3 regions of the Priestia veravalensis genome follow, and region 3 is predicted to be linked to each of the others. Evidence: riboswitches for the same ligand, from Rfam matches in the RefSeq annotation. Region 3 holds a riboswitch; each other region holds the start of a gene.

Region 1 (10,534 bases), on a different contig from region 3:
TGGGACAGTTTATTGAAAAGGTACAGGAAGAAATTGTTGAAGTAAACACTGCTTCTGAACGCCTATATATGTTAATTGATAAACATTTCTCATTCTTAGCAAGTGATTATTCATTAGCGGTTGTCACACAGTTAGAGTTAAGACAATCAAATAAAGAGCTTCGCTTGAAAATTAATGATGTATTAAAAGATTACCTTACTGTTATTGATACCATCCTTCAAAAGGGAATCGAAACAGGAGAGTTTCCAGAAAACTTGGATATTCGCTTGGCCCGCCAAATGATATTTGGGACGATTGATGAAACGGTCACTACATGGGTGATGAATGATCAGCGTTACGAATTAAGCGAACTATCTAAAAAAGTACACTATTTATTAATGAATGGATGCAGTGGCTCTCCGCTTTAATGGGGAGAGCTTATGCTCTACATAAATTGAAGCAAGAGGTGAGTAGAATTGAGCGCTTTGTATAGTGAAACAATTCAAGGAATAACGTTTATTACATTTAACAACCCACCTGCTAATGCGCTGTCTCAAGGCGTATTACAAGAGCTTTCACAACTACTAAAAAAGTACGAAGAGATTGAGGAAACTCGAGTTATTATTCTAAAAGGTGAAGGGCGCTTTTTCTGCGCAGGAGCCGATATTAAAGAGTTTACTTCCTTACAACAATCCACTCAATATGAAAATTTAGCTAAAAAAGGTCAAAACTTATTTGAGTATATTGAAAATTATCCAAAGCCTATTATTGCCATGATTCATGGAACGGCTCTTGGAGGAGGGTTAGAATTAGCGATGAGCTGTCACATGCGATTTGTTACGCATGATGCAAAGCTTGGCCTACCTGAACTCCAGCTTGGAATCATTCCGGGATTTGCAGGTACCCAGCGACTGCCACGCTATGTGGGAGCTGCTAAGGCATGTGAAATGATGCTAACAAGCAGGCCAATCAAGGGAACAGAAGCGGTAACCCTTGGATTAGCCAATGCTTCCTACCATGAGGAGGAACTTCATTCAAAAGTAACGGCGATAGCGGAAGTAATTGCTAAAAAGAGCCCAAGTTCTGTAAAAGCGACCCTTGAATTACTACAGTATACAAAAACGAGTCGTTATTACGAGGGAGTAGAAAAAGAAGCACAACTTTTTGGAAGCGTATTCAACACGGAGGATGCAAAAGAAGGGGTTACGGCTTTTATTGAAAAAAGAGAGCCAAAGTTTGTTGGAAAGTAACTATCTTTAGGAGGGGAAATAAATGAATATTTATGTTTTATTAAAAAGAACATTTGATACTGAGGAGAAAATTGCTTTACAAAATGGTCAAATTGCAGAAGATGGAGCAGAGTTTATTATTAACCCTTACGATGAATATGCAGTAGAGGAAGCAATTCAGCTGAAAGATAAGCATGGGGGAGAAATTACGGTTGTAACGGTAGGAAACGAAGAAGCAGAAAAAGAGCTTCGTACAGCACTTGCAATGGGAGCTGATAAAGCGGTGCTAATCAATATTGAAGACGACGTAGAGTATGGGGATCAGTATACGACAGCTAAAATTTTAGCGCAGTATTTAAAAGATCAATCGCCGGATTTAGTTTTAGCAGGGAACGTGGCAATCGACGGAGGATCAGGCCAAGTTGGTCCGCGTGTCGCTGAACTATTAGAAATTCCGTACGTTACTACGGCAACAAAGCTTGATATCGATGGAACAAACGTAACAGTTGTACGAGATGTAGAGGGTGACTCAGAAGTTATTGAGACAACTTTACCGCTACTGGTTACGGCGCAACAAGGTCTAAATGAGCCACGCTATCCATCTTTACCAGGCATTATGAAAGCAAAAAAGAAGCCGCTGGAAGAACTGGAGTTAGATGATTATGATGTAGAAGCAAAAACAAAAACAATCGAAATTTATTTACCACCTAAAAAAGAAGCAGGACGCGTTTTGAGTGGCGATATTCAAGATCAAGTAAAAGAGATGGTTACGCTATTGCATTCAGAAGCAAAAGTAGTTTAAAAAAAGCTTAAGATAATGGGGGAATTGAAATGGGACGCAAAGTATTGGTGTTAGGAGAAGCAAGAGAAGGTGCATTACGGCACGTATCATTTGAAGCAATTGCTGCAGGCGCAACGGTTGCTGAAGGTGGAGAAGTCGTTGGCGTTCTTGTTGGTAAAGGAGTGAAAAATTTAGGAGACGAACTCATTCATTACGGAGCAAACCGAGTAATTGTAACCGAGCATGATGACTTGGATTCTTATACATCTGATGGCTATGCACAAGCACTATTGGCTGTTATTCAAGAAGAAAAGCCAGAAGCAATTATATTTGGTCATACGGCTTTAGGAAAAGATTTATCACCTAAATTGGCTGCGCGTCTAGATAAGGGGCTAATATCAGACGTAACAGCACTTGAAGCAGCAGGTGGAAACTTAGTCTTCACTCGCCCAATCTATTCAGGAAAAGCGTTTGAAAAGAAGATTTCTACAGAAGACTTTATCTTTGCTACCATCCGTCCAAACAATATCTCGGCTTTGGAAAAAGACACGAATCGTACAGGAGACGTAAAAGAATTTGATGTGGAAATTAAAAATCTACGTACAATTGTAAAAGAAGTAGTTCGCAAAGCCACTCAAGGGGTAGATTTATCAGAAGCAAAAGTAGTCATTGCAGGTGGACGTGGTGTAAAAAGTGAAGATGGATTTAAGCCGCTAGAAGACTTAGCTGATGTGCTTGGTGGAGCAGTTGGAGCATCCCGCGGAGCTTGTGACGCTGAGTACTGCGATTACTCACTTCAAATTGGCCAAACGGGAAAAGTTGTAACACCAGATCTTTATATCGCTTGCGGTATCTCAGGAGCTATTCAACATTTAGCTGGAATGTCTAATTCAAAAGTTATCGTGGCTATTAACAAGGATGCAGAAGCAAACATCTTTAAAGTAGCGGATTATGGCATTGTCGGTGATTTATTTGAAGTCGTACCACTGCTTACAGAAGAATTTAAAAAATTAAAAGTACAATCCTCATAAGAAAAAGTCTTTTCTGCCAGCTACGGTGGAAAAGACTTTTCTTATGAAAATAATGAATGAATTGTTTAAAGGTGTGTAAAATAGGATACAGGTATTATATAAAGCCATTTAGCTTGGCTAGCCTTTCGCTGTTCCATGTCCTGGAACGACCTGTATTATGTAGTAAATAAGTTGTTACGAATACGTTAAAAAGTATAAGCAAATAAATAGCCACTGTTATATGAAGGTGGTATACTTTCTTTATCATGTAGATATAGCATATATTTAGGAGGAATTACAATGGCAATTGCACACGCAACAGATCAAACTTTCTCAAATGAAATTGGTTCAGGGCTAGTTCTTGTTGACTTTTGGGCACCATGGTGTGGACCATGTAAAATGATTGCGCCAGTTCTTGAAGAGTTAGATCAAGAATACGGTGAAAAAGTGAAAATCGTAAAGGTAGACGTGGATGAAAACCAAGAAACTGCTGGTAGCCACGGCGTAATGAGTATCCCAACTTTAATTTTATTTAAAGATGGACAAAAGGTAGACCAAGTTATTGGTTACCAACCAAAAGAAGCACTAGCTGAATTAGTTGATAAACACGCGTAAGTAAAAAACCTAGCGATAGCTAGGTTTTTACTACTTTATACCGCATTGACGGTTTCGTACATTTTTTCTAAAAGTGATATAATAAAAGGAAACGAATAAACGTTCGTTTCCTTTTATTTTTGTATAAATGAAGAATAAATATAGATAAGCAAGAAGGTTTTGGCGAAAGTTAAAAATATTGAAGGAAGGAGAGCAGTATGAATCCTTATTTAAAAGAAAAGCTGGCTATTTTACCTGAACAACCGGGTTGTTATTTAATGAAAGATAAGTATGGAACGGTTATTTATGTTGGAAAAGCAAAGGTTCTAAAAAATCGAGTTCGTTCTTATTTCACAGGGTCTCATGATGGAAAAACGCTGCGCCTGGTTAATGATATTGTAGACTTTGAGTATATTGTGACGTCGTCAGACTTAGAAGCCCTTATTTTAGAAATGAATTTAATTAAAAAGCATGATCCTAAATATAATATTATGCTGAAAGATGATAAGGGGTATCCCTTTATTAAAATTACGAATGAAAAACACCCTCGCCTTGTCATCACGCGCAAAATTAAAAAGGATAAAGGAAAATATTTTGGACCGTATCCAAATGTTCAGGCTGCAAATGAAACCAAGCGGCTATTAGATCGCATTTATCCTTTGCGGAAATGTACGACGATGCCTAATCGAGCATGTTTATATTATCATATTGAACAGTGCCTAGCTCCCTGTGTATATGACGTTACGGATAGCCAAAACAAAGAAATTATTGATAATATTACGCGTTTTCTAAGCGGTGGTTATGAACAGGTGAAAATTGAATTAACAGAAAAGATGATGAAAGCTTCAGAAGAGCTAGATTTTGAACGTGCAAAAGAGTATCGAGATCAAATTGCTCATATTGAAGCTACAATGGAGAAGCAAAAAGTAACGTTCAATGACTTTATTAACCGTGATGTATTTGGCTATTCTTATGATAAAGGCTGGATGTGTGTACAAGTTTTCTTTATTCGACAAGGAAAGTTAATGGAACGCGAAGTGTCTATGTTTCCGTTTTACCACGAACCAGAAGAAGATTTCCTAACGTTCATTGGACAATTTTACGGAAAAAACTTAAAGCCTAAAGAAGTTCTTGTGCCAGCAACTGTAGATGCAAACCTTGCAGAACAGCTTTTAGAAGTAGACGTTCAGCATCCAAAACGAGGAAAAAAGAAAGAGCTTGTTGAGCTTGCGTCAAAAAACGCTCAAATTGCCTTAAAAGAAAAGTTTTATTTAATTGAACGAGATGAACAGCGTACGGTTGGTGCTGTCGAGCAGTTGGGGCAAGCACTAGGAATTGAAGCGCCTTATCGTATTGAAGCTTTTGATAATTCCAACATTCAAGGAACAGATCCTGTTTCTGCTATGATCGTTTTCATTGACGGTAAACCTGAAAAGAAAGAATATCGAAAGTATAAAATTAAAACGGTTGAAGGCCCTGATGATTATGGTTCAATGCGTGAAGTGGTACGAAGACGATATACGCGCGTATTAAAAGAAGGTTTACCTTTACCAGATTTACTTATTGTTGACGGTGGAAAAGGTCATTTAGCAGCTGTTCAAGATGTTTTGGAAAATGAACTAGGGCTGCTTGTTCCAACAGCTGGATTAGTCAAAGATGAAAAGCATAGAACATCTAATTTAATGATTGGAGATCCTCCTGAAATTGTTCCACTTCAGCGTAACAGCCAAGAATTCTACTTGCTTCAGCGAATTCAAGATGAGGTTCACCGCTTTGCTATTACGTTTCATCGACAAGTTCGTTCTAAATCGGCTTTTCAGTCTATATTAGACAATATTCCAGGAGTAGGTGAAAAGCGTAAAAGAGCGTTGTTGCAAAAGTTTGGATCTGTTAAAAAGATGAAGGAAGCATCAATCGAAGAGATTCAAAATGCAGGAGTTCCAAGGCCGGTTGCGGAACAAATTGTTGAAGCCTTAAAAAATTAGTATTGAATTCCAGTTTAAACTCTGATAAGCTAGAACATAATTTCATATGACACTTCATTAAACTGAAGTGAAGATAGAGGTGCGAATTTTAAGAGTACACATTTGGAAGAGTATGAGCTCTAAAGACAAATGTGGAAAGGAAAATTTGCCGAAGTGAATGACATCTCATAGAGTCATTTGCTGGTTCTGCGTTGAATAAATGTAGGATTGTCAAGAATGTGTTTCTTGGAGAGCTATCTCACGGCATTGAACGTTTTATATATACTTTTCGTTCGTTAAGCAATGAGATATCCATCTCATTGCTTTTTTTATTGTCTGAGCTTAAGCAATAGATCGCCTCTTTATCATATTGAAAACAAGTGAAAGGATGAGGAGACTTATGGGATTAATCGTTCAAAAATTTGGTGGAACTTCTGTTGGATCAACAGAACGAATTCAGCATGTAGCAAACCGGGTTATCCAGGAAGTTGAGCAAGGCAATCAAGTAGTAGTGGTTGTATCAGCAATGGGTAAAACAACAGATGAATTAGTAAGATTAGCAGGAGAAATTACAAGTAAACCAAGTAAACGAGAAATGGATATGCTACTAACAACCGGTGAGCAAGTTACCATTTCTCTCCTTACAATGGCGCTGCAAGAAAAAGGCTATGACGCTACTTCCTATACAGGATGGCAGGCAGGAATTTGTACGGAAGCTCAGCATGGAAATGCACGAATCACCAAGATTAATGAACAAGCCATTGCAGGGCGTTTGAAAGAAAATCATATTGTGGTCGTAGCAGGATTTCAAGGAATGTCGGAAGATAACAGCATTACAACGTTAGGAAGAGGCGGATCTGATACAACAGCTGTAGCTTTAGCAGCGGCATTAAAAGCAGATAAGTGCGATATCTATACAGACGTAACGGGAGTATTTACAACGGACCCTCGCTACGTGCAAGGCGCTCGTAAACTGCAGTCTATTTCATATGATGAAATGCTAGAGCTTGCAAATCTAGGGGCGGGTGTATTGCACCCTCGAGCAGTAGAGTTTGCAAAAAACTATCAGGTGCCACTAGAGGTAAGGTCAAGTCTAGTATTAGAAAGAGGAACGATTGTTGAGGAGGAAGTATCGATGGAACAGAATTTAGTAGTAAGAGGAATTGCATTTGAAGATAATATCTCAAGAGTCACAATTGAAGGGCTAAATAATGAACTTCAGACATTATCAACCATTTTTACAGCATTAGCAAAAGAGCACGTTAACGTGGATATTATTATTCAAAATGTGACGTCAGACAATCGTTTATCTATTTCTTTCTCGATTAAAACAGAAGATACGGATACGACTTTATCTGTGCTAGCTCAGTTAAAAGAAGTAGTAGGTCATAAAAAAGTGGAGCATGAAAGGGGCTTAGCTAAAGTTTCGATTGTTGGATCGGGTATGATTTCAAACCCAGGCGTTGCTGCCGATATGTTTGAAGTATTAGCTGTGGAAGAAATTGAAGTGAAAATGGTAAGTACGTCTGAAATTAAAGTATCAACAGTTGTGCCACATAAAGACATGGTCAAAGCGGTAGAAACCTTGCACACTGCTTTTGAATTAGAAGAGCAAGATATTTATCAAGTTCAAAAATAAAAGCGGGTACAGCCCGCTTTTATTTTTTATATCTTTCCGTTCTAGTTTCAGGTGTAATGATATCTTTTTTATCCCATTGAACGGAAAAAAGGACTTTGTCGGCTTTTTCTTTGTTGGTTAAATAAGTTTCTGTTAGACGGTTTTTTAACTGTTGAACTTGTTCAGCAACAAAGCCAGCTTCAAGATGGAAAGATGAATTGGGATACTCAGTAAATCTTCGTTTGACAACTTCACCTGTTAATTCCATTTCAATGTTATATTTTTCAGTTTTTAAAATGGTTAATTGTCCCCAGCCAGCTTTCACAAAAAAGCCGCTAATCTCTTCAATAGAGGAAAGTGGAAATTTTCGTGCTAACCGTTTTCCTGCCCAGTACGAGATTTCATTCGTATCATTGCTAAGAAGCTCTGGAATTAACACGTCTCGAAGTAAGCTGTATCCAAAATAAGGAGTTGTAGGTGCTTGTGGAGTATCGGTTTGATTGATTTCTTCACTTTCAACGATTTCTTGCTGCGTTTCAGTTTGTTGATTGCTCATTTTTTCCCCTCTTTCTTTACATCTATTATATACAAATTGAGCAGTTCTCTCATCTATTTTTAAAAATAAATCAAGCAAAGTCCATGAGATGGTTGTTGCATCTATAACTTTTCGAAACACGTAAAAAATTATTGTACAATAAAATGAATATCCTTTTATAGGAAGTCGCAATCTTTTGTGGAAAACGGTTACATAAAGGTGTACAATAAGAAGTGTAAAAAATATAAAATCCTATAACATCAACTTAGTAAGCGTTAACAAACTTAATTTTTTATAAATTTATATTTTAATGAAGATTTAAATATCTTATCTTGACGCTCTATGTTGATGGGAGTAAAATTGATGTGTCACATATTTTAATAGAGAATGCAAAGGTTTTCATTTTCTGTTGTATCAATCTATTTATTTTATTCGGGAGCTTTGTTTTCACTAACATTGTTTATCTAACTAAGGGGGGTATTACGCACATGGCAGCGAACAAAGAGTTTCAGTATCGCAAACTACATTCTTTACTAGGTGTCATACCAGTAGGCATATTTTTAGTCCAACATCTGGTTGTCAACCACTTTGCAACAAAGGGAGAAGAAGCGTTTAATCAAGCAGCTCATTTTATGGAGAGCTTACCTTTTCGCTACGCACTTGAAATCTTTATTATCTTCTTACCTATTCTATTTCATGCTATCTATGGCTTGTATATTGCGTTTACTGCCAAAACGAGTGTAAGCAGATACGGTTTCTTCCGTAACTGGATGTTTGTCTTACAACGTGTATCTGGCGTTGTAACGCTTATTTTCATTACATGGCATGTTTGGGAAACACGTATTCAAGCTGCGCTTGGTCAAAAAGTAGACTTTAATATGATGCAAGATATTTTAAGTAATCCTGGTATGATGGTATTTTATATTGTTGGTGTTGTGTCAACGATTTTCCATTTTGCTAATGGATTATGGTCATTTGGCGTTAGCTGGGGGTTAACTGTAACACCTCGCTCTCAACGAATTTCAACATATGTAACATTAGCGATCTTCTTCGCATTAACATTTGTAGGTGTACGTACATTATTCGCATTTGCATAAAATTACGTTTTAAAGGAGTGAGGTTACGATGAGTAAAGGAAGAATTATTGTTGTTGGTGGCGGCTTAGCGGGCTTAATGGCAACAATTAAAATTGCTGAGTCTGGCAAACAAGTTGATTTGTTTTCATTAGTTCCAGTGAAGAGATCTCACTCAGTTTGCGCTCAAGGTGGTATTAACGGAGCTGTAAATACAAAAGGTGAAGGAGATTCACCGTGGGAACACTTTGACGATACGGTATACGGCGGAGACTTTTTAGCCAATCAACCTCCAGTAAAAGCAATGTGTGAAGCTGCTCCAGGCATTATTCATTTATTGGACCGTATGGGTGTTATGTTTAACCGTACTCCTGAAGGTTTGTTAGACTTCAGACGATTCGGAGGAACACAGCATCACAGAACTGCGTTTGCAGGCGCAACAACAGGGCAGCAGCTTCTGTATGCATTAGATGAACAAGTTCGTCGCTATGAAGTAGCAGGGCTCGTAACAAAGTATGAAGGTTGGGAATTCTTAGGAGCAGTATTAGATGATGAGCGTACCTGTCGTGGAATTACCGCACAAGATTTGAAGTCTATGGAAATTAAAACATTCCCTGCAGATGCGGTAATTATGGCCACAGGTGGACCTGGTATTATTTTCGGAAAATCAACGAATTCAGTTATTAATACTGGTTCAGCAGCATCCATTGTGTATCAACAAGGAGCTTACTATTCAAATGGGGAGTTTATTCAAATTCATCCAACAGCCATTCCTGGAGACGATAAGCTTCGCTTAATGAGCGAATCTGCTCGTGGTGAAGGCGGACGTGTTTGGACATATAAAGATGGTAAGCCTTGGTACTTCTTAGAGGAGAAATATCCTGCTTACGGTAACTTGGTACCTCGTGATATTGCAACACGTGAAATATTTGATGTATGCGTAGCGCAAAAGCTTGGTATTAACGGCGAAAACATGGTTTACTTAGACCTTTCTCACAAAGATCCAAAAGAGCTTGATATCAAGCTTGGTGGAATCATTGAAATTTATGAAAAATTCATGGGAGACGACCCACGTAAAGTACCAATGAAAATCTTCCCAGCTGTTCACTATTCAATGGGCGGATTGTGGGTAGATTATGATCAAATGACAAATATTCCTGGTCTGTTTGCAGCAGGTGAGTGTGATTACTCCCAGCACGGTGCAAACCGTCTAGGTGCTAATTCACTTCTATCAGCTATTTATGGCGGTATGGTCGCTGGGCCAAAAGCGGTTGATTACATTAATGGCTTAGAGAAAAGTGCCGATGCTCTACCAACAAGCCTATATGATCAACATGTGAAGCAGGAAGAAGAAAAATGGCAAAGTATTATGTCAATGGATGGAACAGAAAATGCGTATATTCTTCATAAAGAGTTAGGAGAATGGATGACTGACAACGTGACAGTTGTACGTTATAATGACAAGCTGTTACAAACAGATGAGAAAATTCAAGAGCTTATTGAACGCTATGATCGTATTAATATTAACGACACAGCGAAGTGGAGTAACCAAGGGGCAACGTTTACTCGTCAGCTTCAAAATATGCTTCAGCTTTCTCGCGTAGTGACGCTAGGTGCATACAATCGTAACGAAAGCCGTGGGGCTCACTATAAGCCTGAATTCCCAGATCGTAACGATGAAGAATTCTTAAAAACAACAATGGCTCAGTTTGTTGATAAGAAAAAGGCACCAGCTTTCCATTATGAAGAAG
Region 2 (10,534 bases), on a different contig from region 3:
CATTCCTAAATTTTTACGATACTCAAATAGATTATGCTGATCATCCAGAACATTTTCCCCGTTATAAATAATTTGGCCACCGTTCGGCTGCTCTAATAAATTGATACAACGAAGGAGCGTTGATTTCCCCGAGCCCGAAGAACCAATAATGGTCACAACTTCTCCTTTGTTAACAGAGAAATTAATATCTTTTAATACTTCATGACTTCCATACGCTTTGTTTAAATGTTGAATATCAATTACTTGTTCCATTTTCTTATACCTCCTTACCCTTCATTATCGATTTTGGTCCGTTTTAATCATCGTGTAGCTGTCGGGTCCGTCTAATTTACGCTCAAAGTAGCGCAGAATTTGCGATACTATAAACGTCATGACAAAGTAAATCATACAAGCAACAAAGAATGACTCAAAATATCTAAAGTTGTTTCCTGCTACTGATTTCGTGACAAAGTATAGCTCGGAAACGGAAATAACGTTTAATACCGACGTATCTTTAATGTTAATCACAAACTGGTTACCCGTTGCTGGTAAGATATTACGAATGACTTGAGGTAAAACAACGTTCATCATTGTTTGATAATGATTCATGCCAATGGCTTTGGCTGCCTCAAACTGTCCTTTATCAACGGAAATAATCCCGCCACGTACAATTTCAGCCATATATGCTCCTGTATTAATTGATACAACAATAACCGCTGCCAACATCACGTTCATATCAAAGCCAAATGCAAGCGCTGAACCATAGTAAATAACCATTGCTTGCACAATCATTGGCGTACCTCGGAAAAATTCAATGTATACAGATAAAACGAAATTCGTTACCTTCAATCCTGCTTTTTTCAGCCCGCTCGTTGGCGTTGGAACAGTTCGGATAATACCAGCAACTAACCCAATGACCGCCCCAATAATGGTACCTGTCAGCGCAATTAATAGCGTCATCCCAGCTCCGCGTAAAAACATTGGCCAGTTTTCTGAGATGATTGTAATAACCCATTCAAAACTCATCGTTCTTCCTCCCTTACCTCATTACAAAACCGACTGTATGTAGATACAGCCGGTGTTATGTCATCATTATTTTGCTGCAGGTTGGTTTTTGATTGCCGCATCCATAATGCTTGTGCGTTCTTCTTCTGAAATACCTTTTAAGATTTTGTTGATTTCTTCTTTTAGCTCACTGTCTTTTTTAAGACCCACGGCTACAGCTGTATCGTCAGCTGATGTTTTGAAGCCATCCTTGAATTCAACCATTGCAAAATTATCATTTGCTGCTGAAGCACTTACTGCTTCAGGTCGCTCTGATACATAACCATCAATAACTCCTGATTCTAGCGCTACGCGCATTGCTGGGAAATTATCCATTGCTGTTTCTTTTGATACACCTTTAATTTGATCAATGACGGAGTAGTGAAACGTGTTTAATTGAGCCGTAATTTTTGCGCCTTTGAAATCTGCAATCTTCGTAGCACCTTCATACTTACTACCTTTTTTCACAACCATTACTAGGTTTGAATTATAGTAGTTATCAGAGAAATCAATTGTTTCTTTTCGCTCTGCAGTCGGTGACATTCCTGCCACAATCGCATCAATTTTACCTGATGTTAAGGCTGGTACAAGACCATCCCACTCAGTTTTTACAATCACTAGCTCTTTGCCTAATCCATCAGCAATTTTCTTAGCCATCTCAACATCATAGCCGCCTGCATACTGTGAGCCGCCCTTAATTTTAACCGCTCCGTTTGAATCGTCATTTTGAGTCCAGTTAAATGGTGGATAGCCTGCTTCCAAGCCTACCGTAAACGTATCAGCGTCTCCTGAACCCGATGCTGACTCACTGCTTTGACCACAGCCTGCTAATAAAACGACTGCTGAAAGCAATAATGTTAAGAAAAATCCTGCTTTTCTTTTCATAGTTTGTTTCCCCCTTATATCTTTTTAAGCTTTGAAGACAATAAAAAAACGACCCGAGATTTACTCAGGTCGTTTCATTCATCGTTCCCTAAAGTCCTCTCTTTTAAAAGATGAGATAGCACAACTCAATAAGCTGGTAAACTTATTGAGACAGTCCTGCAGTTCTTCACTACAGACCCAGCAAGCAATTGTTGAGAACAATTTACTCACTTCGGCGATATTTCCTTCTCTCTAGCTTCAACGTCTCTCAAACTCTGCTAAAGACTGTTAAATACCGCGCCTCTACCTCACTTGACTAAAAGTGAGGTCTTATTAAATTTGTTTCAAGTCTACATCTTTCTTCCTAATCTGTCAATATGGTTTTTATTGGATTATTTTCCAACTAATTCTTTCAGCTCTAAAAAAAACAATTTTATACAGAATAAAAAGGATGATTTAATGAATGTTGGTTTTTCTAAAGTTTCCACCCTTTACTTCGGCAACGTCATACACGCGCACAAAAGCATCCGGATCGATTTCGCTGATAATTTCCTTCATTTTACTTTCTTCTAAACGGTTAATAACACACGTAATCTCTTTGAACTTTTCGTGAGAATATCCGCCGTATACTTCTTTATATGTAGCGCTTCGACCTAGTCGATCACGAATTGTTTTAACCATTAAAACAGGCTCATTTGTAATGATTTCAAACGCTTTTGAACCGCTTAACCCAACTTCAACGACATGAATAACCTTTGAAGCGATGAAGTAAGCAATGGCAGAAAGAATGGCTCCTTGCAAGCCAAACACAAAAGAAACCACGATAAATACAAACATATTTAGAAATAAAATAAGATCACTTGTTCCAAACGGTGACTTTCGTGAAAGGAGTACAGCAAGCATATCAATACCGTCCAATGCTCCTCCATTACGCAGTGCTAGACCCATTCCAAAACCAAGGATTACACCACCTACAACGGTTACTAAAAGCGTATCTCCTTCAATAATGGCTGGAGTGTGATGCATAAGAGTTGTACTAACTGCTAAAGAAGCAATACCGATGGTTGAAAAAATAGCGAAGCTTTTTCCAATTTGCTGATAACCTAACCAGATGAAGGGAAGATTGATGATGGCGATTAAAACGCCTAGTGGAATTCCAAAGAGCTGTGAACCAACGATGCTAAGTCCCGTCACCCCCCCGTCAGATACGCTATTTGGAATTAATACTGTTTCTAACCCATAACCTGCGATAATGCCACCAATGATGACTAAAAGGCCCCGAAACAATAGTTTTTGTTTACTCGATTTTCGATGCTGTTTTAACGCATTCATGTAATTCCTCACTTCTAATATTTTTTGACACAAATAATTTTATCATAAAATCATCTTCATTTATAAAATTAAGGTATCTCTAAAAGGTACTAAGCATAAAAAACGTAAATAGCCAGTCATCGGTTCAACACCGACAACTGGCTATTTAACTACTTTAAAAATAGAAATAATTACAAAAACTTATTATAGCTCTTCGTCTTCATCTTCAGGCAATTCAGGTTCATACAGTCCTAGAAAACAACTTGTTGTAAAGGTAGCTTGTGTCATAAATAAACCTGTAGCAGCAACAAAATTATAAAGATACTTTTTCATTTAAATCAATCTCCTTTTTTATTATTCGTTAATAAGTGTTGAGAAAGTAAGTACGTAATAATTCCATATAGAACTAAAATAATGAAGATATTGACCCCCAGTTTTCTTTGCACTTTTAGTTGACTAAAGAATTTAACTGGACTAAATAGTGCGCTAACTAGACTAATGGGATTGGTAGTCGAGAGTGATACAGATTGTTTATTTTCCATTACTTCAGATTGATTCATCATGGTACTTTCTCATCCTCCTGTTTGTTCGTTGCTTCCTGAATAAATAGTACAATAAAAACCCAAAGAATAAACATTTTTTAGATATTGTGGTCGTTTTTTGTATTTTCAGGGGTTATTTTGCTAATATTAGTGACGAAAATAAAAAGACTAAATCCTTAATTTTTTAAGGACTTAGTCTTTTCTTACTTTTTTCTTCTAACAAATTCATATGTTGTAATCGAAAAAACAATAATTATAATCAAAGAGATGACCATAATATCCTTTACCTCTCCTTGATAAATAGCTAATATAAGTGGCGGTGAAGCGAATAGTAAAAACACGATAGTAGCCAGTATAAAGAATTTTTTAGTCATGCTGAGTGCCTCCTGACATATTTAACATTGAAATAAAGTAGTCTTCTAAGCTTTCATTTTTTGTAAAAACACTTGATATATCGCTTTCTATTTTCAAGATTTTTCCTTCATTAATAAAGACTAAAGAGTCACAAAATGTTTGTGCTACTTCTAGCTGATGAGTAGAGAGCAAAATAGAATTACCTGCTGATACATAATCTTTTAAAATTGATTTTATTTTTTTCATATTAATCGGATCAATACCCGATATGAACTCATCTAACAATAAGACGCTAGGCTTATTCAGTAAGCTGCCCATCAAAGCTAATTTTTTTTTTATTACCTAAAGATAAATTTTTAATTTTCTTATCGATTTCTTTCTCTAAATGATAGTAAACAACTTGTTTCTCTACTTCCTCTTTAGATAGATTCAAATCAGTTAATTCCATGATGAACTTTATATATTCTCGACCCGTTAACTCGTCGTATAAATACGGATGGTCAGGTATAAAGGTGACTTCTTTCTTCATTTTCTCTATGCTTTCATTATGCAAAAGCACCTTTCCCTCATCCGGTGTAAGGAGTCCCATTGCAATTTTCAACGTTGTGGTTTTACCCGCTCCATTCTGACCAAGAAATGCCGTGATTTTCCCTTTTTCAATATCAAATGAGATATGGTCTAATATGCGTTTGGTTTCAAACGATTTACTGACGTTTTGAAAGCTTAAAGAGTAGTTCATACAATCCCTTCTCTCTATAGGTTTATTTGTTCAAAGCTTGATTTTTTAACCAACAGTTTGGAAACGAGCGGCAGCGCTATTCCAACGAATAAAAGAAGAATCATTCCAGCCATGCCCCACTGAATGACGATATAACTTGAAACCCCAATACTACCCACTAAAAACAAAGCCGTAGGAAGCATCAATAGTGGAACCATTAACCCAACAGTCGCAAAACGGATCACATCTGCGACAATTTTTTTATCTGGATAATCATCTAGCTGTTCGATATTTTCATAATTAAAATGTGGTCTAAGTACCCCTGGCAAGAACATTAATAAAGCAAAGAAGAAAAAGCTAATAATATGCAATAACAGAGTCATGATACTTAACATGAGTGGCATTTGATTAACGAAAAAGAATAGGATATCTGCGACAATAAACAAAGGTAAACTTGTCAAAGCGAATAGATGAAATCGATATTTAAACACATCCCATAATGATTTTCCATTTAATAAATAAGTAATTACTTGCTTCCCTTCCCCGTCCACAGAAAACATGCCATTTAACTCGGTGAAAATTGAATATACATAGAAATAAGTTAGGAAAAATAAATAAAATGACATGATTAAAAAATAAATCTCTTCACTTTGATCAAGACTTTGCAGAAGACCTGTAATTACTCCCCAAATTACCCAAAATAAAAATGACCCTAGAACAACTGGAAACCGATAGCGTAAGTAATCCGTTCGATAATGATGCTTCGCTAAAATGGTTGTATACGATGTGCCAGGAATAACTTTAGATAAAAGAGTATTGAAAGCCTCTATTCTCTTAAAAGGATAATACGGAGTTCTTCTATGATGATTCATTTTTGATAAAATGGATAAAAGAACGATTACTCCTATAAAGAACATCGCTAGCTTCAGCAAGGCATGGAGTTGAAGGCCATTAAACAAAATGTCTGAAAACACGTTATACGGCATATAGGGATGTAAAAAGATGTTTGATAGTGGTGCTAAAATAGAAGAGATGACGTCTACTCCCTCATTGATCCACTCATTGTAATGTTCATAATTGACATTATTGCTCGTTAGAGGAAATTCCTTAATCCACGGAGAACTCATTTTTCCAACAAAAAACGCTGTATACACAATTAAAAGGCGAAGAATTAGGTTCGTTAACAATCTCAAAAAGAAATTCCATTTATAATGCTGTAGCTTCATATAATTGTTATGCAATATTGAAACAAGTAAAGTTAGCAGCAGGTAGCTTCCTAACGTTAAAATTAGTAAGCTAGCAAGATAAACTTTATTTACACCTGTAACAACGCCTAAAGCTAATAGAATTGGGATGTAGTTAAAGATAAAATCCTTCGTGTCCCACACAATCGATTCTAAATAGAGAAAGATGCTTGCTTTTCTTTGCTTGATCTTTAACGTAATCATTAACCATTCTTGGTCTTTGGATTGTATTTGCCATTTAGAAGAACTTACCCCCGAAATAAAGGCAAAAATCATAATCAAACAAAATAAAATGGACCAAAGAATCTCCCCATTTTGTTGTATGGAAGACAACGTCTTTAGAATTAGATTAATCACTAGACTTTGCTTCGCTTCACCATTTGTTAAATGTTCGTTAAGAACTACGTATTTTAAAAGGAAATACGTTCCGAAAAAAATCAAACATGAATTAATTATATTTTGAATAAAAAATAAGACCCAGAGGCTTCTTCCGACTGATAAATCTCTAAAGATTTTAATATAGTTCCATTGATTTTTCCATCGAATAAAAAGCTTCCATTTCAGCCATTTGCTTAGCATTTTTTCACCCCTCCACTATATTTCATTACAATATAGTAACTCAGAAAACTTCTTACAATAATTTAGAATAAACATACATATATGTCTATATATTCTGCTTATCTAGGAGATTTTTTGTCTTATCAGGGTCAAAATACCATCTGTTCAACTCGTTATATTAACCAAGTATTGCTATTTTTAGAAATAATTATCGCAATTAACATATTAAAAAAATTCAATATATGCTATTTTATATATCGTAAAGGGTTGTTAGCATAATTAAAAATAGGAGGTAAAAAGAATTAAAATGAACTTCTTCGTTGAAGTAATAGGCACCTTTTTAGAGGTTTTTTCATTAATATTTTTCTTGATTGCCTTTTTAGGTATTAAATTTTCGAAAGTAAAAGCACAGTTCATAGCAGTCAACTCAATCGGAGTAGCATCGATTATGCTGTTAAAGTTAACGACCAATTTTTCACACGCCATTACTTTTTTATGCAGCTTTCTCATTTTATTCATCTTAGGAAGCTTAATTTTTAAGATTAGCTTTTCTGCTGCCTTTATTTCAGTCGTACTCGGTTTATGTATTTTATTATTAGGAGAATTGATAGCGCTCCTTTTTTTAGGCAATATCTTTGATGTCATAAGCTTTTTGGAAGCTTATTCCTTTAAGAAAATGTTCATTGCGTTACCTCATATTCTATTAATTAATTTCATTAGCTTTCTATTTATTAAATACAAACTATCTTTCATTCCGCTAACTATTATTTACAAAGATCAAGATGATTTCTTTTATAAGAAATCTGGGCCTAAATATATCATCTTAACTTGCGTTACTATGGTACTTATCATTGTTGTAGCATTTACGATTTCGTATAATTTATTTTATTTACAACAAACAAATTCATCCATTTTATTCATTACAGTTGTATCTATCATTTATCTACTATTCTTTTCACAAATTATGCTCAAGCATAAATCTGAACGATTAGAGAAGCTGTTAGAAAAACAGCATGAAGTGGAAATTAAGCGGTACTTTCAAGTTATCAAATCTCAGCGGCATGATTTTATTCATCACCTTCATACACTATACGGATTAATCGCCCAGCAAAAGTTTCAGGATACTGAAGAATATATAGAGGAAGTCATTGAAGATGTGAGAAAAATAAATGAAGTCATTCCTATTCATCATCCAGCCGTTTCGGCTTTATTGTTAACTTTAAAACAGCAAGCATATACCAAAAATATTCAGATGTCCGTAATTGCAAAAGATAATTTAGCCCACATTCCTTGCAAAGTAACCGATATTAATCGCGTACTAGGGAATTTAATTTCAAATGCGATGGATGCTCTAACGCACGATAAAACACAAGATAGCTGGATTGAAGTCTTAATTGAGCTTGAGCATTTATCCAACGAATACATATTTACAGTAACAAATAGTGGAGAAATAGACTCTCACATTGCTTCAAAACTATTTAATAATCAGTTTACAACTAAATCAAATAATCATGAAGGTATTGGTTTAATTGCTACTAAGCGGATTATCGAGAAGTATGAAGGCATGATTTACTTAGAAACAACTAGTAACACTACGGCTTTTATTGCTAGGCTTCCAGCCATGAAAAAGAACAAAGCGATTTAAAGGAGAGAGACGGATGGATAAATATAATGTTTTAACCGTAGATGATCAGGTCCATTGCACGGATATGTTAAAAAATTTATTAACGCAATATCCATTTATTGAAAACATTTATAGTTATTCAGATCCCAGAGACGCACTAGCATTTATACAAACATCAGCGATTGATTTGGTTTTCTTAGATATAGACATGCCTCACATCAATGGTTTAAAGTTGGCCGAGACCATTAAACAGCAATTTCCTGATATTTTATTGATTTTTGTAACGGGTCACTCTGACTATGCTCTACATGGGTATGAATTATATCCTATCGACTTTTTATTAAAGCCTGTAAGCCCCTTACGACTTGAAAAAGCGTTGGTTCAGTTTCGTAACCAGCGCTCAAACAGAACCGTTTCTCAAGAACTTAATTTTGATCGCACACAAGAACAAGCGACAAAGAAAATCACGGTAAGAGACAAAAGCTCCATTCACTTTATTACAATCAATGAAATTAATTTCGTTGAAAAACGAGGCCGAAAATGTATTATTAGCGTAAAGGATAACAAAGAAATTGAATGCAGCAATACACTGAACGAGCTAGAAAAAATGCTAAGCAAACATCATTTTTTCAGACCGCACCAATCATTCTTAATTCCTTTATCAAAAGTAGCTGAAATTAAGCCTGATGAATATATGCGCTCCTATTTAATCGAGCTTGAAAATGTGAATGCTGAAATTCGAGTTAGCAAAAATAAATATAGTGAATTGCGAAATGCTATCAATTCGCACTTATAAGCATGCTGCATACCTTAGAGAAATGAAAAGACCCCTCTTTATGAGGGATCTTTTCATTAGTTAAACAATTGTTATCTACTCTTTCAGATCAGAACCGATAACCTCCAGCTTCTCTAAAGGCCAGTATGCAAGCTCTGCTTTTCCAACCACTTGATTGTATGGAGCGGTGCCAAGCATCGGGGACCTGCTGTCTAGGCTGTTGCGACGGTTATCACCCATGACAAACAGCTGACCTTTTGGTACAACCGTTTCACCCGTATAATCTTCAAGCTTAAAATCTTCTGTAAGAGGTTGTCCCAACAAACCTTTCTTAATTACAGACCCTGATATCTGTAAGAACTTACTACCTTCATGTACCTATGACTTATGCTTTTCCGTAAGAATGGTTTGAGCCAAGTTCTTGTCCAAATGCTCAAAATCATAATACGAAATGAGGTCGTATAGCTCACTTCTTGTCTGCATATCTCTTATTGCTTCTTTTTGGGTACCTGTCGCCTTGATTAAATCAAATATCCTTTCGTACGCTTTTGCTGCTACGCGAAGCGACGAGACGGGATAAATGACCATCTGAAAGCCCATATTGCTAAATTCTGTTGCTGTATAGTACGGTGTTTTTCCAAACTCCGTCATGTTAGCTAAAAGAGGCGCTTGAATTTGACTTTTGAATGTCCGAAACTCTTCTTCAGAGCCGAGCGCTTCAGGGAAAATAGCATCTGCCCCTGCTTCCACATATGCAGCTGCTCGTTTGACAGCTTCCTCCAGGCCTTCGCTACTGCGAGCATCCGTCCGAGCCACAACAACTAAAGAAGGAGCGACTTCTTTAATTAATCTGATCTTTTGTGCCATTTCTTCTATTGTTACAAGCTGTTTTCCATTGAGATGACCGCATTTTTTTGGAAGCTGCTGATCTTCAATCTGAACGGCTGCTACGCTGGCTTCAACCATTTCTCTAGCAGTACGAGCAGCGTTTAACACGCCACCAAAACCAGTATCAATATCAACCAGCACAGGTAAGTTTGTAGCTCGTATCACGTCTTTCGCCCGATCGGCTAGCTCTGTAGATGTTACAATTCCTAAATCTGGTAGTCCCCGACTTGCCGTATAAGCAGCACCTGATAGGTAAAGTGCTGAAAAGCCAGCTTGCTTAGCCACCAGTGCGGCCATAGCATCATGTGCACCTGGAAGTTGAAGGATTTCTTGCGCATCCATAAGCTGTTGAAATTTAGCAGCTAGCTCCTGTTGAGATAACGGCTGATTGACAATCCACGTCATGTAAGACCCTCCTTATTTAGATCAAAAACAATTGAACAAACTCGTTTACGCTCATGCTTTCAAGCTCCTCTTGGTTATAACAAACTGCTTCAATTTGCTTTTGCTGTTTGAGAGGAAAACGCGTTTTGATATTAGTTGAGAATTTTTCTTTAACCTTTGGAATGGCTTCATCTCTTCTAAAACGGTGCCCTAACGGATATTCACACTCTACTTCCTCTGTTTGTGTAC
Region 3 (10,534 bases):
ATTGTTTCACCTCTTCTCTTCAAAATTACCATACCACATTTTGAAATTTTTTTCTAAACAATCGTTTGATTAAAAAACATGAAAACCAGCAATTTACAGGCAATTTTTTAACCAATCGCCGCAACCTATAGATAGGGAGGTCGTTTACAGTGAAAAAATATTTAATTTATTGCGGCATGTTAACAATGGTTGCATTATCAGGTTGTCAGGCAGGGGGCGAAACAGATAATGAAGCACTATCACCTAATAATCCAAATGCTATTAATGTAGCTGATCATGATCATAACGATTTATATAACAAAGAAAAGGATAACGATACCGATTATGGGTACGTACGTTATCAAAAATCACCTGTTGCTAACGATACTGAAAAGGCACAAAACATTGCTACACTTGACCGTGAGGAAGCAGCTGATTCAATTAGTAAACTTAGTTCAGCCATTCCAAATGTGAATGACGTAGCTACGCTTGTGACAGATGAAGACGTGCTAATCGCGTATAAAACAGACACAAAAGATCGAAATGCTACCGCTGATCAAGTAAAACGGACAGCAATGTCTATTATGCCCCGTTATTATCACGTATACGTATCAGATAACCCACAGCACATTCAAGATATCGAACGCTTCAGTGAAGCAAATACGAAAGCCGAGTCTGTGGAAGAGTCCATTCATTTAACCATTAAAGAAATGCTTAAATCTCCTCAAGGTCGTAAGATGAACGATGGTGAGAATGCAAACGGCGAGGAAAAAAACGAATTGAATGAACATGTAACAGATGAAAAGATGAAATAAAAAAGGCGATGGAAACATCGCCTTTTTCATTACCCGTTATTTTGCTTTTGCTTTGAAGCAGCATTTACTTGTTCATCCGCATGATAAGAAGAACGCACAAGTGGACCAGCTTCAACGTGGCTAAATCCTTTAGTTAAAGCAATTTCTCTAAGCTCTTCGAATTCACTTGGGTGATAGTACTTCTGAACTTTAATATGTTTCTTTGTAGGCTGTAAATATTGACCGATTGTCATGATATCTACATTATTTGCTCGCAGGTCATCCATTGTTTCAATGATTTGCTCTTTTGTTTCTCCAAGCCCAATCATAATGCTCGATTTTGTAGGAATATCTGGCTGCATTTCTTTTGCACGACGTAAAAATTCTAATGAACGCTCGTATGTAGCTCTTGCACGCACACGAGGCGTTAATTCGCGTACTGTTTCAATGTTATGGTTTAAAATATCAGGGCGAGCATCCATTACCATGCGGAGGTTCTCTTCTACTCCACCCATATCTGAAGGTAATACTTCGATTGTCGTAAATGGATTTTTACGGCGAATAGCGCGAATTGTCTCTGCTAGTACACCTGCTCCACCGTCTTTTAGATCGTCACGCGCAACTACCGTAATAACAGCGTGCTTTAAGTTCATTAGCTGAACTGAATCTGCTACGCGTTCTGGCTCTTCCAAATCTAACTCTGTTGGTAAGCCTGTTTTCACAGCACAGAAGCGACACGCACGTGTACAAACTTGACCTAAAATCATAAAGGTAGCCGTACGACGAACTGCCCAACACTCATGAATATTAGGGCATTTTGCTTCTTCACATACCGTATTCAGATTTTTTTCACGCATCATTTTCTTTAAGTCCGTGTAGTTCTCGTTTGTGTTTAGCTTAATTTTTAGCCACTCGGGTTTGCGGACATACTCTTCCTTTGTTGCCATTAGTATCAACTCCATCAATCTAGAAAATGTCTGTAACCTATATGCTGATTGTTAAATTGTCAAATAAAAAATACACTACATGTCACTTTATCATACAAAAGAGCGATTCGACAAGCGCTCGGCACTTATTTATCTCTACTCTTTATCCTTTAATAACCGCAAATGATAGCGTTTTATTTATTGTTCATATAACCTTAACATCATTTTATTTCCATTAATTATTATTTATTAAATTTTTCATCGTTTCACAAACTAATACTATAACTTAATTAGGAAGGAGGAAGCCCATTGAAAAAATATGTGCTTTTTCTGTTATTTTTTTCACTATGCTTTTCATGTACGATTTCATCTCAGGCTGCGCCACTTTCTACCGAAGATGAAGCAGCTTTAAATACGAAGCGCATGGGATTATATCAGCAGATGGAGGCTGTGTCATCAATACCTTGGTATTACTTTGCTGGAATTGATCAATATGAACGAAACGTCCGTCGCTCTCATAAGGATATTCCAAGAGAAAAAGGTGCAATTGCTATTTATTACTCTCCAGAAAAATGGGCGGGTTCTTTAAATCCAAAGCTTAATGACCAAAACCCCTTAACCATTTCGTTATTAGGTGGTTTAGGAAAAGACGGAAACGGCGATGGGAAAGCTGATCAGTTAAATGATGAAGACATGCTTTTTACAATGGCTAATTATATTCAAACTTTTGGAACAAGCGAGGATTATATTAAAATTGCGCTATGGAGTTATTATCATCGAGCTAAAGCGGTTGATATTATCCTTGGGAACGCCAAGCTCTTTAAGACCTATGGTCGTATTGACTTAAAAGGAACCTCGTTTCCAGTGCCGATTCGATCAAACTATAGCTATCGCAGCACTTGGGGTGACGCTCGTGGATGGGGCGGAAGAAGAATTCATGAAGGAACTGATATTTTCGCTGACTATGGCGTTCCAGTCAAGTCTCCTTGCTATGGTATAATCGAACTAAAAGGTTGGAATAAATATGGTGGCTGGCGTATTGGAATTCGAGACCTGAATAATAATTATCACTACCTAGCACATTTAAGTGGATTTGCTAAAGATTTAAAAACGGGACAGATTGTAGAACCAGGTATGGTCATTGGTGGTGTTGGTAGTTCAGGATACGGGCCTCCAGGTACATCTGGGAAATTTCCACCTCATTTACATTACGGTATGTACAAAGATAACGGTCGAAACGAATGGTCTTTTGACCCTTATCCGCAGCTTCGGTCATGGGAAAGAATTGATCGTCAAAAGAAAAAGTAATGTACGATTTAAACAAACGTTTATTTAATATAAAAAGAGTGCTTAGAACAATGTTCTAAGCACTCTTTTTTACGCTTTACTTTCCTTTGATTTCTTCACTGCATGAATAATACTTGCTGCTAAACCGCCCCAGATGATAATCATTCCTGCAATCATCATAATTACTGAATTACTTTCCATACGTTGTATCCTCCTTCACAGAAGATAATGATTCTTTCTTCCAACTTTTAAATGATAATAGAATCCCAACAACAATCACCAAACCTGCAACTCCCCAACCAAATGGAACAATGAAACTCGTCGCATAACCTTCGTAATTTTCTGAAATATTAGTTCTCACATTATCAAACATCATGTATCCAAGAACAACTGGTGTGATTACGCTTAAGCAAATTTTCCACCAAGCACCAAGCATAATGTCAGATACGCTGTTTGCATGTTTTTGTAGATTGTTTAGTTCACGGAATACCCAAGCCACTAAGATAATTTCAACTAAACCGGCTAAAGCAACACCAAAGTTATTGATAAAATAATCCATTACATCTAAGAAGTATAACCCTCCTTGAGTAGCAAATAATAATGAAATGATAGAAGCTAAGCCCCCACCCATTAAGACAGATTTCGTACGAGATACGTTAAATTTATCTTGTACCCCCGCTACAAATGTTTCAATAATGGAAATAAGTGATGTTAAACCAGCCAATGTTAACGATCCAAAGAAAAGTAATCCGAACAGCTGATTAAACGCCGGAAACTCGTTAATAATTTGAGGGAATACAACAAATGCTAACCCTACTCCACCTGCTACTACTTCATCAATGCTCACACCTTGCTGCATTGCCATAAACCCTAAAGCACTAAATACACCAATACCGGCTAGTAATTCAAATGCTGAGTTACCAAAGCCAGTGATAAAAGCATTATTTGTTAAATCTGATTTCTTTGGTAAATAGCTAGAATAAGTAATCATAATGGCAAAACCAACAGATAAACTGAAGAAGATTTGACCATAAGCTGCCACCCAAACTTTTCCATCTGCAATAGCGCTCCAGTCTGGCTTAAAGAATGCATTCAACCCTTCCATTGCACCATCTAATGTAATAGCGCGAAGCACAATGATAAAGAATAAAACGATTAATGTTGGTAAGAAAATTTTGTTTGCTGCTTCAATTCCTTTTTTAATACCTTTTAGTAAGACACCTAAAGCTATTACCCAAACTAAAATAAGCGGTATTAGGACACCTGGTACAATGCTTCCCGTTTGACCAGGAACCTCAGCTAATTTCAAATAGTCACCGAATAAAAACCCTTCAGTATCTTGACCCCAGCTTAGCTTTAGCGAAAAGACAAAGTAAGACATGGCCCATGCAATAATCGCTGCATAGTAAACTGCAATAATAAATGAAATACCAACTTGCCACCAGCCTAGCCATTCTGCTTTTTTATTTAGTCTCGCTAGCGATAATGGCGATGATCCTCTATACTTATGTCCAATTGCAAACTCCATGATTAAGATTGGAATACCTGCTGTTAATAACGCAAATAAGTATGGTAAGAAAAATGCACCTCCACCGTTTTCATAGGCAGTCGCCGGAAACCTCCAAATATTTCCTAATCCAATTGCAGAACCTGCTGCTGCCATGATAAAACCTGCTCTCGTACCCCATTGAGGACGATTTTCCATCATAGTTTCCCCCTTACACTCTCTCTTTTCTTTTATCTCTGTCATAACCCAAAAAGTTATTTAAACTTTCTGACAATTTAGCATAGTCTGTCTTTAGAACTATCTTACGAAGAATTATAGCTATTATGCTATAGTATGTCAAAATATTTTTTATAGAAAATTTTGATAATTGGATAATTAAAAATAGAGCAGACGTTGTGAAGCGCATCTGCTCTATCTTTATTCTTCTATTTTTCTAATGATGTCTCTGTTATGTTCCCCTTTTTACGAGTTACTAAGACAAATACCACTAATAAAACCATTACTGTTCCAAGTCCTGCAGCTGTACTTTCTGTTAAACCAAGTACAATATAACCAATGATGCTAATCACAGCTGAAATAATTGCATAAGGAAGCTGTGTCATTACGTGATCAATATGATGACTTCCTGCTCCAGTTGATGACAAGATTGTTGTATCAGAAATTGGTGAACAGTGATCTCCGTAAACTGAACCAGCTAATACAGCCGCAAGAGCTGGTAATAATAATTCTGGTTCAATGTTTCCTACAATGTCACCTGCAATTGGAAGCATAATACCAAACGTTCCCCACGATGTCCCTGTTGAAAACGCCATGATGCCAGCAATAATAAATAGTACCACTGGTAAGAAGGCAATATTTAAATTAGAACTCTCCACAATTCCTGCTAAGAATTCTCCTGATTTCAACTGACCAATCAAATCTCCAATCATCCAAGCAAGCAGCAAAATATAAATAGCGGGTAGCATCGATTTGATTCCTGCTACTATGCCCTTACCAAGCACCGAATTAGACAGTTCATTCGATTGTCTTGTACGTGCGATAAATAATACTAGCGTTACAACAAGGCCTGATAAACCACCAATCATTAATGAATTAGGTACATTCGTATTCTCAAACATTGTAAAGATTGTAGCTTGACCTTCAGTTGCTTGATAGCCTGTCCATAACATCGCACCAATTGTCCCAATCATCAATACAATAATTGGTAAGATCAAATCGAATACACGACCATTTTCACTAACTGGTAAATCTTCTTTTAACTCTCCTGGTACTGCACCTTTTTCTGGGTCCGTTACTTCTCCAGTACGAATCGCACGCTCTTCGTGTTTTTTCATTGGTCCGATGTTAATATCAAAAACACTCACCACGAATACCATAATTAATGCGGTAAATACATAAAAATTCATCGGTATCATCTGTACAAATGCCGAAAATGCTGACACATTACTCATCCCGTGTGCAGCTAGAATTGAACCTACAACCGTAATAATATAGGCACCCCAACTTGAGAACGGTGCAATCACACATACCGGAGCTGAAGTTGAATCAATTAAATAAGCAAGCTTCGCTCTTGATACCCGCTGTCGATCTGTTACCGGGCGACTTACTTGTCCAACAGCTAGTGCATTAAAATAATCATCAATAAAGATAATAATTCCTAACACAGCTGTTAATAGATGAGCTCCACGACGCGTTTTAATACGTTGTAAAGCCCATTCTCCAAAAGCACGGCTTCCTCCAATGATTGAGATAAAAGCCGTAATAACACCTAAAATTAAAAGGAAAAGCAAAATGAATAGATTTGAAGTATTAAGTGCGCCGTCCGCGTAGAAAATTGTAGCAAAGCTTCCCCAAATCTTTTGAATCGTTTCTCCAACTGAAAACTCCGTTAACACTAATCCACCTGCTAAAATCCCTACTCCTAGGGAAAGCAGTACTTTACGTGTTAAAACAACCATTAATATGGCAATCAATGGTGGTAATAACGAAAAAATAGTTCCTTCCATGATATCCTCCTAATATAAGCCTGTTTAAATCTAGGAGGACTACTTATAAAGAAAAAAACGCAAAAAAGAGCAATGATAGAAAATAACTATCATTACTCTTTGTAATGTTATGTTATCCTCCATCACGATCAGTAGCCCTCCATCATGAAAACAAGCGTATTTTCATAATGACAGTGTTACCCTTTTTCAAGGTAACCCCAGAAAAGAAAAGCTGACTCTTTTTCTTTCCTTCGGCAAAAAATCCTTTTTACTATGATCACAGTTGTCATCCTCACATAGTATACTCATACTTTTTGCATCCTCTACCTCATCGATCTGATAAGGTGATGGTATATAATTATATCTAGTACATTATATCGGTAAAGTATAAAGTTATCAACCGGCTATTTCTTCTTTAGTTCAATAGATGGAGAGGCTGAGTTAGTGCCACCGTTAAAATAATCCGGTACGTTCCCTGGAATCATCGCCATCCCTACAGGCACTGTCGCTTGAACGGTTGTCTGTTTTGTAGCAAAGGGAATAATCACCTGAACGTTAACCTGAACTTCAATTGAAATTTCTAAAAAAGCACCGTTAATTCCGTATTCCTCTATTTTCCGTACAACGTCTGATTGCACATCACCAATTGCATGAAATTTAACCGGGATTAAAGGTCCTAGATTTCCTAGTAAGGCATTGTTTGTAGCTTGCCCTAATGGAACTTGATAGACAATTCCTCGCTGCCTGAGCTTTTCATCTGGTTCAATATTAATATCCGTTGGAATCTCTAATTCTTCTAAATTTCCTTTTTCAGCTTCTCGTAAATTAGCCTGGACTAAAGATGTCGTTTGAGCTCTAATACGATTTACGACTGCCGTATCAATCTTGGCTACCTGCCCATCCGGCGTACTTTCTGTCTTAATAATATCGTTCACATCAAGTTGGTCTACCACTTGTTTATTAACGGCCTTATTAATAACAAGCGTTGCAATCTCTTTAGTCTGGGCTTCTGCATATTTCATTAAGGTTGGTTCAATTCCTCTATTAATTAACCATATTCCCGCTCCAGTAGAAAGCAGAAAAAAAACAATTGTTAGTAGTACAACATAGCGAAATGGTATAGGTCCCTTTTTCAATACTCTTCGGCGAACCCTAATCAAAAAAATCCCTCCTTACAAGCTATATGTATGCATAAACAAGGAGGGCTAACGCTATTTTCTAAAAGTTTTCTATGTTTGTTTTAAATCGTTGCTGATAATTATTAATGTAGGACTTTCTTTTAAATCAATTTCATAAGGTTTATCTAAAACCCTGCCTCCTTCTTCTTGAATAAGAATGTAAGGTCGATCACTTAGGCCTTTATTTTGCTTACTTACTATGCCTTTTCTTTGGTCATTCAGCGTTACAAAAAGACCAATAGGATAAACAGCAATTGCCCTTCTGAAAGCGCTAATCATATCTTTATCAAACTGACTTCCTGCACCCGCATACAAAATCTCTAGCCCCTCGTGAGGGAGAAGAGCGCTTCTATACACGCGATTTGACGTCACGGCATCGTACACATCCGCAATTGCGATAATTTTACTAAATAAATGAATTCGCTCTTCTTTAATTCCTAATGGATACCCTGATCCATCCAATCTTTCATGATGCTGATATGCGCAAGAGGCGGAGAGCGCAGAGACATTAGGAGTACTTCGCAATAATTCGTACCCGTATGTAGTATGCTTTTTCATTAACTTAAATTCTTCATCCGTTAATCTTCCGGGCTTGTTTAGAATATCTTGGGGAATTAACATTTTCCCTACATCATGTAGCATAGCTCCTGCACCTAGCTTCTCTAGAACAGGCTGAGTTAATCCTATTTCTTTTCCGAGTGAAAGGGCATAAAGCGTCACGTTCACAGAATGAGAAAATACATAGTTATCGTATATATATACATCCGTTAACAATGACAATACATCATTATTATTCATAATCTCATCTACTAATTGATTGCCAACCTTATGTACTTCACGAACCGATTGTTCTAAAAGTGCAACACGCGTTTTTTCATGCTTTTTTTGAAGAGAGTGAAAGACATCTTCCACTGATTCCATTGCCTTTTTCCGAAGTGAAAATGGGATGGTAGAAGTAGAATTTACAACAATATCATTTGTTCGTTTATCACCTATGTATACAAACGTAACACCTCGCTGCTGTAAACGATTAATAATAGTCTCTGTCAAAGGTATGCCTGTATTAATTAGCGTTTTTCCTGCTTCATCTAATATTGGTTTTGCTAAACATGCACCTGGGCTCAATGATTGAATTGCAACTAATTTCATAGTAACTCCCTAACTATCTATTATTTTATAATCGCTATAAAAGAGGTAGAGCATTTACTACCTCTCCATTGAATCCTTTTAGACAAAATTTGAATATAAAGGACTTTATTCCTAACTATACCATTTTTAATAAAGCTTCGCGCCCTATCATACCTGGATGAATGCCTAAACTTTCTGCTTCCACAGTAACAGACTCTAAAGGTGCATTTAAAAGATCTTCAATTGTTCGAACGCCAACTGCTCTTCCGGCAATGATTTGTCTACTGACCAGCTTTTCATTTAAAAGGCCAACGTCTAATGCTCCACACATAATATATCCTTTATCGGAAGAGACTGTTAAAAGCGTTGTTTTTGGAAGCAGTACGGTAACCGCATTGAACGTATGACCATTAATAACAACAGGTTCTAATGTAATCAAATTCCCCACTCCTTTCTTAATCAAGGTATGATGATTTTCAAAAAGAGTGAGCTTTAGGGCGTTTTTTTATAATTATACAAGAAAGCACATACTTTATTTCTAACTTAATTGTTTAAGACGGTATGCGCTCATCAATCTGTTTTAGCAGTCAATCAAATAAATTTAACTGTTTAGGTGCCAAATCGGTATACCGAATGTCCAGCAAATGAATTAATTCCTTAGCATTATCAACCGCGTCTCCGCCCGAATTGTTGTTAAAAACGATGTAAATATCTTTCGTCTGCTGCTTTAATTCTTCAATACGATGCTTCCATTCAAGTAATTCTTGGTGATTATAACGATACAAAAAGCGAATTTTACGCCAGTTAGGGTCTCCACTTTTATTCCAACCGTGAACGTTTCGACCATGAAATCGAATCAGCGTTTTCTCAGCACTCGTAGGATGTAAAACGGTCGGCACAGACCCTTCACCTGCTTGTGGCTCATCACAAATGCCGTGAATCCATTTCTCTTTTTCCATAAACATAAGTGTCTTATCATGCCACTGTGGCGTAAACCAAGACTGGTTACGAAACTCTAACGTAACGGGTAAATCACCGAATTTTTCACGGCTGTATCGCAAATAATTAACATTTTCTTTCGTACAATTAAACCAGGGCGGCATTTGGAACAAAATCATTGCAAGTTTATTCGCTTTTACGTAAGGAGTCACAGAATCCATAAATGCATCAAACATCTCGTCTTTGCTATCAAACGGTATTTCATTCCGCATATGCCCTGTCGTCATACCCTGATAAGCTTTGACAACGAATTGAAACGAATCGGGGGTATCTGCTACCCACTTTTCGACCGTTGTTTTAGGCTGAATAGCATAAAAAGATGCATCTACTTCAACTGTTGGAAAGTGACCTGCGTATACAGCGAGCTTATCTCGCGCAGGCACGCCCGTTTCATATAAAGATGAATGATCTCCCCACCCTGTTACGCCTACGTATATCACAAAATCCCTCCAATATGTATCAAACTGTGCACCTATTATTTTAATACAAACTCATCAAAAAACTCGCTTGTATATACAAGCGAGTTTAAAAAAATCATTTATTACCCGATAGATCCTTCCATCTCAAACTTGATTAGACGGTTCATTTCTACCGCATACTCCATTGGAAGTTCTTTTGTAAATGGTTCGATGAAGCCCATTACGATCATTTCTGTTGCTTCTTCTTCAGAAATACCGCGGCTCATTAGATAGAATAACTGCTCTTCAGATACTTTTGAAACTTTCGCTTCGTGCTCTAAAGAGATGTTATC

Evidence for each region. Region 3 has a riboswitch for lysine ahead of AS180_RS12315 (Na+/H+ antiporter NhaC family protein). Riboswitches for the same ligand answer to the same signal wherever they lie in the genome.
Region 1: another riboswitch for lysine. It lies ahead of AS180_RS15215 (aspartate kinase); the one in region 3 lies ahead of AS180_RS12315 (Na+/H+ antiporter NhaC family protein).
Region 2: another riboswitch for lysine. It lies ahead of AS180_RS08600 (transporter substrate-binding domain-containing protein); the one in region 3 lies ahead of AS180_RS12315 (Na+/H+ antiporter NhaC family protein).

Annotation. Positions count from the first base shown of each region.
Region 1 covers NZ_KQ758670.1:8,861-19,394, forward strand. Annotated here, with positions in the region: gene AS180_RS15185 (TetR/AcrR family transcriptional regulator) at 1-407, shown strand, start outside; gene AS180_RS15190 (enoyl-CoA hydratase) at 456-1,229, shown strand; gene AS180_RS15195 (electron transfer flavoprotein subunit beta/FixA family protein) at 1,252-2,010, shown strand; gene AS180_RS15200 (electron transfer flavoprotein subunit alpha/FixB family protein) at 2,040-3,020, shown strand; gene trxA (thioredoxin) at 3,300-3,614, shown strand; gene uvrC (excinuclease ABC subunit UvrC) at 3,812-5,578, shown strand; lysine riboswitch at 5,645-5,822, shown strand; gene AS180_RS15215 (aspartate kinase) at 5,958-7,196, shown strand; gene AS180_RS15220 (YslB family protein) at 7,216-7,731, opposite strand; gene AS180_RS15225 (succinate dehydrogenase cytochrome b558 subunit) at 8,199-8,807, shown strand; gene sdhA (succinate dehydrogenase flavoprotein subunit) at 8,836-10,534, shown strand, end outside.
Region 2 covers NZ_KQ758641.1:46,087-56,620, forward strand. Annotated here, with positions in the region: gene AS180_RS08590 (amino acid ABC transporter ATP-binding protein) at 1-252, opposite strand, end outside; gene AS180_RS08595 (amino acid ABC transporter permease) at 277-1,005, opposite strand; gene AS180_RS08600 (transporter substrate-binding domain-containing protein) at 1,072-1,908, opposite strand; lysine riboswitch at 2,017-2,201, opposite strand; gene AS180_RS08605 (YitT family protein) at 2,344-3,219, opposite strand; gene AS180_RS22450 (AgrD family cyclic lactone autoinducer peptide) at 3,403-3,531, opposite strand; gene AS180_RS08610 (hypothetical protein) at 3,537-3,761, opposite strand; gene AS180_RS22455 (hypothetical protein) at 3,944-4,114, opposite strand; gene AS180_RS08615 (ATP-binding cassette domain-containing protein) at 4,107-4,412, opposite strand; gene AS180_RS08620 (ATP-binding cassette domain-containing protein) at 4,393-4,833, opposite strand; gene AS180_RS08625 (hypothetical protein) at 4,848-6,332, opposite strand; gene AS180_RS23185 (hypothetical protein) at 6,894-7,259, opposite strand; gene AS180_RS08630 (sensor histidine kinase) at 7,291-8,259, shown strand; gene AS180_RS08635 (LytR/AlgR family response regulator transcription factor) at 8,273-9,034, shown strand; gene lepB (signal peptidase I) at 9,110-9,364, opposite strand; gene prpB (methylisocitrate lyase) at 9,392-10,306, opposite strand; gene AS180_RS08650 (bifunctional 2-methylcitrate dehydratase/aconitate hydratase) at 10,323-10,534, opposite strand, start outside.
Region 3 covers NZ_KQ758655.1:23,244-33,777, reverse strand. Annotated here, with positions in the region: gene AS180_RS12340 (YutD family protein) at 1-2, opposite strand, end outside; gene AS180_RS12335 (YhcN/YlaJ family sporulation lipoprotein) at 150-794, shown strand; gene lipA (lipoyl synthase) at 824-1,720, opposite strand; gene AS180_RS12325 (M23 family metallopeptidase) at 2,063-3,007, shown strand; gene AS180_RS21680 (methionine/alanine import family NSS transporter small subunit) at 3,077-3,187, opposite strand; gene AS180_RS12320 (sodium-dependent transporter) at 3,177-4,691, opposite strand; gene AS180_RS12315 (Na+/H+ antiporter NhaC family protein) at 4,919-6,499, opposite strand; lysine riboswitch at 6,624-6,812, opposite strand; gene yunB (sporulation protein YunB) at 6,883-7,638, opposite strand; gene AS180_RS12305 (HD-GYP domain-containing protein) at 7,708-8,805, opposite strand; gene AS180_RS12300 (YunC family protein) at 8,921-9,223, opposite strand; gene AS180_RS12295 (DUF72 domain-containing protein) at 9,372-10,223, opposite strand; gene sufB (Fe-S cluster assembly protein SufB) at 10,325-10,534, opposite strand, start outside.